Regions from separate parts of the Kitasatospora sp. P5_F3 genome, predicted to be linked through region 2. Evidence: riboswitches for the same ligand, from Rfam matches in the RefSeq annotation. Region 2 holds a riboswitch; each other region holds the start of a gene.

Region 1 (3,285 bases), on a different contig from region 2:
AGCCGGTCAGCCGGTAGCCGCGCGGGTTGGGGTCGAAGAGCGTCCGGGAGGCGACGCAGGAGTCGTACGTGATGTCGTCGGACGGGCCCTGCGGGGTCCGGGTGTCCAGCGGCCCGTCCCACCAGTAGGCGTCCTCCCAGGTCTGGTGGCTGATGCAGCTGCGGAAGGTGATGCCGTGGCTGGCGTGCGGGACGAACGCGTGGCTGCCGGTGTCCCGGACCACCACCCCCTCGACCACGGTGCCCCGGCTGGTGTCGCCGAGCATGTGGAAGTGCAGCCCGTACCGGCCGAGCACCGGCTCGGTGACCGCCTTGCCGTTCCACTGGTCCTTGCCGGGGGCGCGCGGTCCGAGCCAGCGCAGGGCGGCGTGCCGGACGTCGGACTTGCGTGAGCTGGTGAGGTGGACGTGGGCGCGGCCCTTCTCACTTCCCTCAATTCGGACATTACGGGTTAAATTCAGCACTTCTGCCCCGACGGTGACGCCCCCTCCGGTCGCCACCCGTGGGTGCGGGTACTTCAGCGGGCCGTCCAGGGTGACCGTGCTGCCGTTGATCGCGGCGATGGTCCGCAGGTCGTAGCGCTCCGAGAAGCCGTCGGCGTCGGGGGCTCCGGTCGGGGTCACGGCGAGCTCGTCGCCGGGGCGCCAGCCGGTCGGTGCGGTGGCGAGCGTAATGCTGGTGTCGCCGGGCTTGAGCGCCCCGGCGGCCCGCACCCAGGCCGTCCGGGCGGCGCCGTCCAGCCGGAGGTAGCCCGCCCCGGTGACCCAGAGGCCGGTGTCGCTCGGCAGCAGGGTCATGCCGCCGCCCTGGAAGCGCCGTTCGTCGACGGCGGGGAACCGCAGGGTGTGCAGGGCGGTGTCGGCCGGCGCCAGCGTCAGACTGCCCTTCACCTCGACGTTGCCCGCCGAGCTGAGCACCACCGAGCGGTCGGCCGCGAAGGTCAGCGAACCTGACGCTTCGACCACCAACGAACCAACTGCCGCATCGCCGTCCAACACCACGTGGTCGCTGACCCGGACGGCGGCGGCCGGGCCCGGCACGGCCCCGCCCCAACCGGCCGGGTCCGACCACGGCCTGGCCGGGGGAGGCGGCTCCGGGGAGGGCGACGGCGAGGGCTCGGGCGAGGCGGACGGCACCGGCTCACCGTGTACGTGCGAGGTCTCGGGAGTCGGCGGTGGCGGTGGAGCCGAGGCGACGTCAGGAGCGTCCCCGGTGCGCCGGACCAGCTCCTCCACGCCGATCGCGGCGGCCACCGTGCCGGCCGCGATCCAGCCGAGTACCTTCCTGCGCCCGGCCTTTGCCGAACCGTTACCTTCCGGGGCCGGTTCGGGCCTCTTCGCGTGCCGCATGGTGCCGCGCACCTCTCCCCCGGGCCGCGCCTGCGGCCGCCTCGCCTGAAGCATAGGCAAGTCCCTTGAACACCAAGGGGTTTGATCAGATCCGATCGAAATCCATCACTGGAACGAAGGCTTCCGATCCATGAAGGTTCCCTGAAGAAACCATGATCCACATCACAGAGGTTTGCGGTTTGAACTTAAGTCTGTCTAACGTGCTCCCCTGTTCGTGGCCACACGGACCCAGTTCATCCGGAACGCCGAGTCCTGCCATCGGATGAACAGGCAGCACCGCAATGCACCATGGCAGGGGCGGGGGAACCACAGGTAAGTCGCCTGGATTTGGTCTGATTTGACCGATTTCAGGCTTGGGGTGAAGCCGTGCTCACGCACGGCCGGGCAACTCCAGCCCGAATCCGACAGCTCACCTCGCAGGCGTGGGAGAGGAACGCATCTTCATGCTGTCCAGCAGCGCGTCCAAGCGCACCCGCCGTCTGATCGCCGCGACCGGCGTGGTCGGCATCGGCCTCTCGGTCCCGTGCCTCACGGCCGGCTCCGCCTCCGCCGCCACCGTCTCCACCTGGGACAAGGTCGCCCAGTGCGAGGCCACCGGCGACTGGAGCATCAACACCGGGAACGGCTTCTACGGCGGCCTCCAGTTCACCTCCAGCACCTGGGCCGAGTTCGGTGGCAAGCAGTACGCCGCCCAGGCCAACCAGGCCAGCAAGGGCCAGCAGATAGCCGTCGCCGAGAAGGTGCTCGCCTCCCAGGGCCCCGGCGCCTGGCCGGTCTGCTCCGTCAAGGCCGGTCTGACCAAGGGCGGCAGCGCCCCCCAGGTCGACACCTCGGCGAGCACCGACTCCTCCGCGAAGGCCAGCACCCCCAAGGCCGCCGCCCCGGCGCCGAAGGCGGCCGAGCAGCAGACCACCACCACGACCACCGCGGCCAAGTCCTACACGGTGGTCGCCGGTGACTGGCTCTCCACCATCGCGCAGAACCAGAACGTCGAGGGCGGCTGGGAGAAGCTCTACGAGCTCAACAAGTCGGTCCTGTCCGAGGGCCCGGACATGATCTACCCGGGTCAGCAGCTGGCGCTCGGCGGCACCACCACCGTGGTCACCAGCGCGCCGAAGTCGACCGCCCCGGCGCCGACTTCGTCCTCGGCCGGCACCGGCACCAGGACCACCAAGAGCAGCAAGGCCGCGTCCGGCTCCACCGCCACCACCGCGGTGGCGGCGACCGGCAGCAAGGCCGCCGCGATCAACTTCGCGATGTCCAAGCTCGGCCAGGCGTACGTCTACGGCGGCAGCAGCAACGGCGGCTGGGACTGCTCGGGTCTGACTCAGGCGGCCTTCCGCCAGGCCGGGATCTCCCTGCCGCGGATCGCCAACGACCAGGCGGACGCGGCCACCCGGGTCTCGCTGGACAACCTCCAGGCCGGCGACCTGCTCTTCTGGTCGAACAACGGCAGCAACTCCGGCGTCTACCACGTCGCCCTCTACATCGGCGACGGCAAGTACGTCGAGGCCGCCAACCCGCGCGCGGGCGTGAAGACCGAGTCCATCGCCAACTGGGCGCCGGACTTCGCCGGTCGCGTCTGACGCATCCCGGCCTGCGCGCGGCGATTATCCTTACGGGTGATGTGCGCCTTCGCTTCGTCGGTCATGTCGCGGAGTTACCTACTCAACAGCTCGACCGCGAGGACCAGCCATGACCGAGCAGCCCACCGCGACCCAGCGGATCGCCGAGACCATCCGGCCCGCGATGCTCCAGGGTCTGCAGAACGCCGACCTCGGCGGCGCCGCCGGCACCCAGCACATCAACGCCTGGGCGGACTGGATCGCCGAAGCGGTCTTCCACACCGCCGTCCAGCCGCTGGCCACCGAGCGCGACGCCTTCGCCGACCGGGTCGACACCCTCAGCGAGGTCGCCAAGCGCCACAAGGCGAACTA
Region 2 (3,285 bases):
CCCGCTTGGCGGCGTCCCTGGCGTCGTCGTCGACCATCCTGGCCCGCTCCCCCGCACCCAGCGAGTTCAGCAGCCGCTGGGCCTTGGCCAGCCTCTGCTTGACCTCCTGCTTGCTCTCGTTCAGGGTGCGCCGGACGGACTCCAGCTCGGCCAGCTTGGCCGTGGTCTCGGCCCGCCGCTGGTCGAGCCGCCGCTGACTGTCGATCACCTGGCGCAGGGTGTCGTTCTGCCGCTCCGCCGACTGGTCCAGGGTGCGGGCCCGGTACAGGTAGCCGGCCGGATCGGAGTCCAGCATCAGCTGGACCGCCGGGTCGATGCCGCCCGCCCGGTACTGGGCGGCAGCCACCGAGCCGAGCCCGGAACGCAGTCTGTTCAGCTCGTCCTGGCCGGCCGCCACCTGGTTCTGCAGCGAGCCGGTGTCGGCCTGCAGTTGACGCTGCTGCTCCAGGGCCGCGTTGAACTTCTCCGAGGCCTGCTCGGCCTCCTCGTAGAGCTGGTCGACCTGGGCCTTGACGTCCTTACGGGTCGGCGGCTCGGCCGGGGTGCCGGGAGCGGCCCCGGCGGCACCGGCCGCGGCCATTCCGAGCACCGTGGTGGCCGCGGCGGTGAACACCAGCGCCCGGGTGAACCGGCGGGCACCTGGCAGGGGAGAACGACTGTACGTCGACATACCGGCGGCGGCTCCGTTCCTGCGCCGGGCCACCGCCGCCGCCCCGGTCGGGCGGCTGTCCTTGCGAAGGTCCGGGGGCAGACGTTAGCGAGTCGCAGCGATCTAGTCCAAACCCCTACAGTGCCGAATATTTGACCACCAATCGGACATCTGCTCGGCCCCCCGGAAACGCCGCAGGCCCGGCACGGGGCCGGGCCTGCGGGTGGGGCCTGTCTGACGGGGGGTCAGACCCGGACGATGCGGGTGATCGGCATCACCGTGGCGGACTCGTGCCGGACCAGGGTGCCGGTGCGCGGCGCGTGCACGATCTGACCGTTGCCCACGTAGAGGCCGACGTGGCCACCCCCGCGGTAGATGATCAGGTCACCCGGCTTGGCGTCGGCGATGTTGGTGCCGATGTTCTGGCCGGCGCCCATCTGCGACTCCGACGTGCGCGGCAGCGAGATCCCGGCCTTGTTGAAGGACCAGACCATCAGGCCGGAGCAGTCGAAGCTGTTCGGGCCGACGGAACCGTAGCCGTACGGCTTGCCGATCTGCGCCTCGGCGGCGGCGATCACGATGGCGGCGTAGGAGCCGGCCGGCAGACCACTCAGGTCGGTCCGGGTCTCCGAGCGGGAGGCCCGGGCGGAGTCGTCCGTCTTGGGGGCGGCGGCGGCAGCCTTGGCGGCCGAGTCGGCGGCGGCCTTGGCCTCGGCGGCCCGCAGCTCGTCCTGCTCCTTCTTGCTGAGCGTGTCGAGCAGGGCCTGCGCGGAGGCCAGCTTCGCCTGGATCTCGTCCTTGCCCGCCTTGAGCTCCTGGGTGGTCCGCTCCAGGTCGGCGAGCTTGTTCTGGGCCTCGGACTTCTGCTGGTCGAGCTTGGTCTGCTCGCCCTTCAGCGTCTTGAGGGTGTCGGCCTGCGAGGTACCGAGCTGGCTCAGCGAGTCGGCCTGGCCGAGGAAGGCGTCCGGGCTGCTGGAGAGCATCAGCTGGACGGTCGGCGATATCCCGCCGGTCCGGTACTGCTCGGCAGCGATCTCACCCAGGGTGCCCTGAAGGGTGGTCACCTGGGCCTGCTGCCGGGCCACCTCGTCCTGGAGGCCGGCGACCTGCTTCTGCAGGGTCTGCTGCTTCTCCGTGGCCGCGTTGAACTTCTCGGTCGCGTCCTCGGCCTGCTCGTGCAGCTGGTCGACCTGGGACTTGACCTCGTCCTTGGTGGGAGTCGGGTCGGCATGCGCACCGGTCTGGGCGGACAGTGCCACTGCAGCAGCAGCGGCCGCCGTGATGATCGAGACGCGGGTGCGGCTGGCAGGCTTGGGACGACGATGGGACGCCACGAAGGCCGGCTCCTTCTTCCTACGTCCGCCTACCGGGTGAGCTGACGGGTTCGGGCTGGAAGAGATGCCCTACGACGCCTCACCGCCGAGCCGTCTTGCGACGGTCCGTCAGCCTGGCGCCGATTCACCCCGAGGAACGTGGTTCCCCGGCTCCGATCGACAGCGCCCTCGCTGGGGCTTCCCCGTAAGGCAGTTGGACTGCCTCGCTGTGTCTCGGACTCGGCGGTAACCCCCGCCGCCACCCAGGCTGGGTGATCGACTGTGCGGTGGTTCGAGAAGGACCCTAGTAACCCAACCGTGATCGGTTCAAATCCTTGTAGGAAAAAAGTCGGAATGAAGTCGTGATTCTTTGGTGATTACGACCGAGCGTGATCGAAAATGTACGCTGCGCCGATGAATTCTCAGGATGTGGTCACAGCGAGGCCCGCCAAAGGTGTCCCAGATCACAGGGAGGTTTTGGCGGGCCCGCGCGTGTCACAAGGCGTCAGTTGTGAGCCTTGATGGGGAGATGTCCGTTATGCCGTATCAGGCTGACGGTGGATCAGACCCGACGGATGGTCTTGATCGTCATCGCGTCGGCCTTCATCACCTTCACCACGTCACCGGTGTGCGGCGCGTGCACCACCAGGCCGTTGCCGATGTACATCCCGACGTGGTGCGCGTCGGAGTGGTAGATCACCAGGTCGCCCGGCTGCGCGTTGGCGATGTTGGTGCCGACGTTGGTGCCGACCGAGGCCTGCTCCTGCGAGGTGCGCGGCAGCGAGACGCCGGCCTGCGCGTACGCCCAGACCATCAGGCCGGAGCAGTCGAAGGAGTTCGGTCCGGTGGCGCCCCAGACGTACGGCTTGCCCTGCTTGCCCATCGCGGCGCCGACCGCCACGCCCGCGTAGCCGGCTGCGCGCGGCAGCGAGCCGACGTCGATCCGCTCGGCGCCGCGCGAGGAGCGCTCGCCCTGGATCGCCGCCCGGTCGGCCGCGCTCAGCGAGTTGAGCAACTGCTGGGCCTCGGCGAGCTTCTTCTGGACCTCGGCCTTGGCGTCGTTCAGGACCTTGGTGTTGCGGTCCAGCTCGGCCAGCGTCTCCGCGGCCTCGACCTTCTGCTGGTCGAGGCGGCGCTGCTGGTCCTGGAGCGACTTCAGGGTCTGCGTCTGGGTCTGGTTCACCTGGTCGACGCTGGACGCCTTGGTCAGGTAGTTCTCCGGGTCGGAGGAGAGCATCAACGCGACCGAGGGATCCACCCCACCGTCGCGGTACTCCTGCGCCGCCACCGCCGCCAGGCCACCCTGAAGCTGCGTCATCTGCT
Region 3 (3,285 bases), on a different contig from region 2:
AAGTCGTCTGAGGCGGGGTCAGACGGATCAGACGTTGACGCCGTGCGCGCGGAGGTAGGCGACCGGGTCGATGTCGGAGCCGTAGGACGGGCCGGTGCGGACCTCGAAGTGCAGGTGCGGGCCGGTCACGTTGCCGGTGGCGCCGGAGAGGCCGAGCTGCTGGCCGGCCGAGACGGTCTGGCCGACCTTGACGGAGATCGAGGAGAGGTGGGCGTACTCGGAGTACTTGCCGTCGGCGTGCTTGACGACGACCTCGTTGCCGTAGGACCCGCCGTTGCCGGCCGAGACCACGGTGCCGGTGGTGATGGCCTTGACGACGGTGCCGGTCGAGGCGCGGAAGTCGACACCGGTGTGGTAGCCGCTGGACCAGGAGGAACCGGAGGCGTGGTACGCGGTGGAGGTGCCACCGCTGACCGGGGCGACGTAGCCGCCGGCCGCCACGGTGGTCGACTGGGCCTTCGGAGCCGCAGCAGCCTTCGGGGCCGTGCTGGCCTTCGGGGCGGCGGCGGCCTTCGGGGCCACGGTGGTCGACTTGGAGCGGGACGCCTTGGTGGAGTCCGTGGTGCTCGCGGAGGAAGAGGAAGACGAGGAGGACTTGGTCTCGGTCTTCGGCGCCTCGACGGCGGCCTTCGGGGCCTCCGCGGCGGGCTGCGGCGCGGCGGCCACGGCCTGGCCGGCGAGCGAGAGCTGCTGGCCCGGGTAGATCAGGTTCGGGTTGCCGCCCACCACGGTGCGGTTGTCCTGGTAGAGCTTCTCCCAACCGCCGTCCACCTGCTTGGCGTTGGCGATCTTCGAGAGGGTGTCGCCACTGACGACCTGGTAGCTGCTCGCGGCCGGAGTGGCGGCGGCGACCGGCACCACGGCGGGCGCAGCGGTCTCGGTGGCGATGGTGGTGACGGCAGCCGGGGCGGCCTGGGGCACGGAGGCGGCGGCGTGGCCCTGGTGGGCGCTGGCGGCGGCCACCGGGAGTGCGAAGGTGGCGCCGAGTACGCCGGTCGCGACGGCGATCCGGGTCAGGTGGGACAGCTGGACGCGACGGTGCTTGCCCTGTGCGGACATGGGGGTAGTCCTCTCCGACGCCTACGAGGTGAGCTGTCGGGTTCGGGCGGGAGATGCCCGGCCGCAGGAATGCGGCTTCACCCCAAGCCGTCCCGGTTCACACCGGTTCGGCGACTTACCTTGGGTCCCCCGCTCCTGCCATGCGTGCCTTGTTCGAGGCGCCGGGCGGCGGCAGGACTCGGCGTTCCGCCCGGTTGAGCCCGTCCGGTCGTTCACCGGACAGGCCTCGAAGCAAAGCCGATCGACCGCTTCGTGGCAAGCCCCGGTTGAACGGTGAACAAGGATGATCAGGGACGTAGGTCACGTCCCGGCCGGGACTTGCGACCCGGACGGCCCGAATCGGCGACGCTTCGTCCCCGATCGGTTCACGGAGGGTGGCCGATATCGCCGTCCGTACCCACCTGGACCCGCTCCGCCAGCGTGCGCCGTGACACCGGTCACGCCGGGCCGATACGCTCGCCCACGGTCGAGCTCGAACGCCGGTGTTCGAAGCACCCGCTGAGCAAGGAGCCCGCCTGTGCGCCCCCAGGAACGGCTGGCCGTCATCCAGCGCGCGGTGATCCGCGAGATGGCCGGGCTCGGTCAGGACTTCACCGTGGACGGCCCGCTGGTCCGCGGGCCCGGCACCACGGCGGTGGCCTTCCGCGACCACGACGAGCGCGGCACCGGCGGCGGCCATGTCGACCTGGGGTACGTGCTGCGGCTCGGCCAGGGCGACGCACCGGTGATCTGGGACTGCGCAGCCGGCGTGGGCGGCACCGAGGTGGAGCAGCTGGACAGCGCGGTACGGATGTGGGCGGGCACCACGGCGTCCGCCGTGGTGAGCCTGCTGACCGGCAGCGGCGACCACTACGACGCCCCCGAGTTCCCCGGCTGGCACGTCGTACAGGGCCCGGCCGCGGTGTTCGGCGCCGACACCGACCCGCTGTTCGACTGGGTCACCGAGCGGGACCTCGGCCCGGTGCTGGCCGCCGCCGTACTGCCGAAGCTGACCGAGCGTCAGGTCAACGGCGTGAAGCTGTTCTTCGGCGGCAAGGCGGGCGACGACGTCGCCGAGGTCCGGATCAACGGGACGGTCTGCGAGCAGGCTTCGGCCGCCCTGCGTGCGCTGGACTGGCCCCGCGGCGAACGGCTCTGCTGGGCCCGGCTGTTCCTGCTGCTGGTCGCCGAGCACCCCCGGTCGGAGGCATCCGGGCAGGCCGAACCCCCGCCGCAGCGCCACTGGTTGGGCCGCTGGTGGCGGAGCCGTCGCTGAGACCGGCCGGTCCGTGACCGGCCGCGGCCGGCCCGACCCGGGTCAGCCGTGCCTGGTCAGCTGGCGACCGAGGAGATGGTCTGCGCGAGCTGGGTGAGGAAGTCCTGGATCGGCTTGGCCGCCGTGGACTGGCTCAGCATGAAGCCGAAGAGCGCAGCCATGATCGCATGACTGGTCTTCAACTGCCCGTTGCGGATGAAGATGACCACGATGATCCCGAACAGGACCAGCGCTGAGACGGAGAAGGCCACCAGGACTCACTTCCTCATTCTTTCGTAGCGAGCTTCGTGGCGGGCCCAATCCCCCGAGACCCCCCGAGAACCGACCGTCCCACCCGAACTCAGTGTGGTCGTTCGTGCCGACTGCGTAAAGGACTTGCCGGAACGCAGCCGCGAAGATCCTGCGATGTGAGACGAATTTCCGCCGACCGAGACGATAGCCCAGTTGACCTGACGGGCCGTCGAACGGGTACCCCTAACTGGAAGTTGACCGTTTCCGCGCTGGTGGGAGCGGACCTAGATCCACTCCATTGGGCTGCCGTCAGGAATGGCCGAAGACCGGTGCACCGACTTGACACGGTCCGACCATCGGTCGGTCACCCGCGCCAGAGCAGCAGGACCGCCCGGTCGTCGTTGACGTCCTTGGCCACCGACTCGATCAGCTTCACCGCCGAGCCCCGGCCGCCGTGTTGGGAGAACGGGGCGCCGCCGACCAGCCGGTCGGCCTCTCCCATCAGCCGGTCCATCCCCTCGGTCAGGTCCCGGCCGGGGATCTCCACCATGCCGTCGGTGCAGAGCATCAGCACGTCGCCCTGGTCCAGCCGGCCGCGCACCGCCTCGAACACCGCGCCGTCGTAGACCCCGAGCAGCGCGCCCTCGACGGACTCCTTGACCTCCCAGCGACCGCTGCCGGCGTGCCGCTGCATCCCGGGCAGGTGCCCGGCCGACAGCAGCTCGTACTCGCCGGTCTCC
Region 4 (3,285 bases), on a different contig from region 2:
GCACGAAGCCGACCTCCCGGTAGGTGGCGGCGGCGAACGGCGCCCACCAGAACCTCGGGTGCACCCGGCTGCTGCTGTTGCTGCTGCTGCGCTCGGCGTACGGGAAGGTCTGACTGGTCATCACCGGCTCCTCGGTCTCGTTGTCCTGCTCGCTGCCCACCCCTCAAAGGTGCCCGATCGGCGCCCCCGGCGACATGAGGTCCACCGGCGGACCGGGGGTAGGGAGAACCCCACCCCTGTCCGGGGCGAACGGCCCCCGGCCCGGGCACCGGATACCGTACGGGGGTGAACGACGACGACCTCCGGCTCAGCCCGCGTACCCGTGCCGACGACCTGCTCAGGTGGGCGGCCGACCAGGGTCTCGACCCCGTCCCGGTGGAGGCGGTCCGAACGGTGCTGGCCCTGCTGGAGCTGGGCGACGGCCGGATGCACGACGGCTACCCGGAGCTGAGCTCGCCGGTGGTGGAGCAGCTGCTGTACGAGCGGATCTACATGTACGTGCAGCCGGCCTCCGACCCGGGCGCGTACGGGCGGGCGGTGGGGCTGCTGATCGACCATCAGCGGGCCGCCAAGCGGCTGAACGCCAAGCGGCACGAGCGGCTGCACGCCGAGGTGGAGTGGCAGGGCGAGCTGCTCTGCGGGCTGCTCCGGCAGCCGCACCTGGTCACCTGGCCCCGGCTGTACACGCTGCTGCTCCGGGCGGCCGGGGTGGACACCTCCGACCTGGCGGCGGTCCGGGCCTGGCTGGACGGCTTCCGCGAGCTGACGGCGGAGCAGCGGGCCGAGGCGTTCGGCGCGCTGACCGAGCTGGACGAGATCGACGCCGACGGCGGCTGGGGCCGGACCAGGCTGATCTCGATCGGGATGGCCACCGACGGCGCCCGGCTGCTGCTGGAGAACCGGCTGATGCAGCGCAGCTACCGCAACCTGGCCGGGCTGAACGCGCTCGGCCTGCCGATGCCGGACGAGCTCTCCGGCGACTTCGACGGCTTCGAGGCCGCGGTGGTCGAGGAGGCGCTCGGGCTGCTGGGTGAGTGGACCGTCCCGGGGCTGCCCGCCCTGCTGGTGCACGAGTACCCGGACCTGGCCCCGGAGCCTGGCACCGAGGAGATCGAGGCGTACCTCGCCGAGCAGGCGGAGCGATCCGGGGAAGCCGAAGCGACCGACTGACCGGAACGGGCCCACCGTCGGCGGGCCCGTTCCGACGGTGTGTCAGGGGTTGATGCCGCGCTCGCGCAGCCAGTCCAGCGGGTCGACCGGGGCGGCGCCGTCCGGGCGGACCTCGAGGTGCAGGTGCGGTCCGGTGACGTTGCCGGTGGCCCCGACCTTGCCGAGCACGGTGCCGGGGGCGACCTCGCCCGAGGCGGTGGCGATCGAGGACAGGTGGCAGTACCAGATCTCGGTGCCGTCGGTCAGGGTCTCGATCACCCGGTAGCCGTACGCCCCGGACCAGCCGGCCGAGGTGACGGTGCCCGCCCCGACCGCGGTGACCGGGGTGCCGGTGGCGGCCGCGAAGTCCAGGCCGGTGTGCAGGTGCGACCAGTACGAGCCGGACTGGCCGTAGTGGGCGGTCAGCTCGTAGTTGGTGGTCGGCGCCGCGAACGCGCTGCGCTGCTCGGCGCGATTGGCCTCGGCCTCCTGGGCGGCCCGCTTGGCCTCCGCCTCCTGGGCGGCGGCCAGCCGGGCGGACTCGTCGGCGGCGGTGCGCTGCCCGTCGGCCTGGAGCTGGATCCGGGCGGCGAGGGCGAGACCGGGGTCGGCGGAGAGCAGGTGCTGCTGCCCGGCCTGGTCGGCGGAGTCGGCGGCTGCCACGGCGGGCGGCTGCGGGGCCGCGGCGGCCGGGGTGGCGGCAGCGAAGGCGGTCGCGCCGAGGGCGGCGGTCATCGCGGTGACGCCGATCAGCGGGCCGCCGGAGCGGGGCTGACGGGGCATCCGGTGCCTGGCGGCATCCGGGTGGTCCAGCAGCAGCTGGTTGCCGGAGTCGGTACGAGGGTGTGCCTGGGAGTGCGTCGACGCCACGGAGGCGCGCTCCTTTCCTTCCTTCTCGCCTACCGGGTTAGCTGACGGGTTCGGAGCAGGAAGGTCTCCTACGACCGGGTTTGGGGCCCGGCCGATTCACCCCAAGGAACGGTGGTTCCCCGGCTCCCGGACCCACCGGTGACGGCGGGTCCTGAGGATTAGGCGACGGCGCACGGTGCCGTTCTGGTACGGCGTTGCCGACCGCGCTGCGTTATCAAACGTTAATCCTAGGAGCCCGTGATTCCAAGCGGCTAGAGAGGTGCAGTCCATCTCTTCTGACGACCCGTGACCGGAATGCGGCTTTTGCTCTTTCACTCGGTGACGGTGCGCTACCGGAGGTTGAGTATCCGTACTCAGGTGCGCGACAAGGGAGTTGGAGACCCTCAGGACATGAGCCCTTCGATGCAGCCGCGGACCACCAACGCCTACTACCTGCAGGCGGTCCTGTCCTTCGCCCTGGCCAGCTCGGCCCTGGTGATCGGGATCGCCTACCTGCCGGTCAACCCCTGGATGCGCGGCTTCCTGGCGGTCGGCCTGCTCTACGAGATCACCGCGGCGTTCACGCTCGCCAAGGTGATCCGCGACCGCCAGGAAGTCGGCGAGATCTCCAGCCGGGTCGACCAGGCCAGGCTGGAGAAGCTGCTCGCCGAGCACGACCCGTTCCGGGTGGAGGGGATCTGAGCGGCGGTCAGCCCGCCCCCATCTCCGCCCCCGGTCAGCCGTTCGCCCGCTTGGCGGCGTAGGTCTCCCCGCCCGCCGCCCAGTTCTCCAGCGGGATCTCCTCGATCACCACGGTGACCGCCGCCGGGCTCACCCCGGTGATCCGGACGTACGTCTCGGTGAGCTCGCGGGCGATCTCGGCCCGCTGCTCCACGGTCCGACCGGCCAGCTGCTTGACGTTGATGAACGGCATGACGACCCCTCAGGTTCGGTGCGGTGCGATCACCCGCACGCTATCCCAACGCCTCCCTCTTGACGGCTATGGCTATTAGCCTTAGCTTTATGGCTATGACGAAGAACCTCACCACCCAGTACCTGGATGTCCCCGGCGGCCGACTGGCCTACGACGACACCGCCACCGAGACCGGCCTCCCGGTCGTCCTGCTCCCCGGCATGCTCGACTCCCGCACGGTGTACCGGCACCTGCGCCCGCTGCTCACCGCCGCCGGCCACCGGGTGATCACCCTGGACGTGCGCGGCTTCGGCGAGTCCTCGATCGCCTGGACCGACTACTCACCCGCCGCGATCGCCGAGGACACCCTCGCC

What was found. Region 2 has a riboswitch for cyclic di-AMP ahead of ACXJMZ_RS24490 (NlpC/P60 family protein). Riboswitches for the same ligand answer to the same signal wherever they lie in the genome.
Region 1: another riboswitch for cyclic di-AMP. It lies ahead of ACXJMZ_RS25070 (transglycosylase family protein); the one in region 2 lies ahead of ACXJMZ_RS24490 (NlpC/P60 family protein).
Region 3: another riboswitch for cyclic di-AMP. It lies ahead of ACXJMZ_RS11610 (M23 family metallopeptidase); the one in region 2 lies ahead of ACXJMZ_RS24490 (NlpC/P60 family protein).
Region 4: another riboswitch for cyclic di-AMP. It lies ahead of ACXJMZ_RS18335 (M23 family metallopeptidase); the one in region 2 lies ahead of ACXJMZ_RS24490 (NlpC/P60 family protein).

What each region holds. Positions count from the first base shown of each region.
Region 1 covers NZ_JBFUMY010000047.1:22,734-26,018, reverse strand. The annotation lists gene ACXJMZ_RS25075 (hypothetical protein) at 1-1,348, opposite strand, end outside; cyclic di-AMP (ydaO/yuaA leader) riboswitch at 1,613-1,786, shown strand; gene ACXJMZ_RS25070 (transglycosylase family protein) at 1,771-2,934, shown strand; gene ACXJMZ_RS25065 (hypothetical protein) at 3,044-3,285, shown strand, end outside.
Region 2 covers NZ_JBFUMY010000044.1:16,589-19,873, reverse strand. The annotation lists gene ACXJMZ_RS24495 (NlpC/P60 family protein) at 1-670, opposite strand, end outside; gene ACXJMZ_RS24490 (NlpC/P60 family protein) at 895-1,983, opposite strand; cyclic di-AMP (ydaO/yuaA leader) riboswitch at 1,994-2,158, opposite strand; gene ACXJMZ_RS24485 (C40 family peptidase) at 2,525-3,285, opposite strand, start outside.
Region 3 covers NZ_JBFUMY010000012.1:268,941-272,225, forward strand. The annotation lists gene ACXJMZ_RS11610 (M23 family metallopeptidase) at 28-1,059, opposite strand; cyclic di-AMP (ydaO/yuaA leader) riboswitch at 1,065-1,218, opposite strand; gene ACXJMZ_RS11615 (DUF6348 family protein) at 1,577-2,314, shown strand; gene ACXJMZ_RS11620 (hypothetical protein) at 2,371-2,565, opposite strand; gene ACXJMZ_RS11625 (PP2C family protein-serine/threonine phosphatase) at 2,910-3,285, opposite strand, start outside.
Region 4 covers NZ_JBFUMY010000029.1:24,567-27,851, forward strand. The annotation lists gene ACXJMZ_RS18325 (sensor domain-containing protein) at 1-160, opposite strand, end outside; gene ACXJMZ_RS18330 (hypothetical protein) at 286-1,170, shown strand; gene ACXJMZ_RS18335 (M23 family metallopeptidase) at 1,213-2,019, opposite strand; cyclic di-AMP (ydaO/yuaA leader) riboswitch at 2,031-2,194, opposite strand; gene ACXJMZ_RS18340 (YiaA/YiaB family inner membrane protein) at 2,410-2,700, shown strand; gene ACXJMZ_RS18345 (tautomerase family protein) at 2,735-2,932, opposite strand; gene ACXJMZ_RS18350 (alpha/beta fold hydrolase) at 3,022-3,285, shown strand, end outside.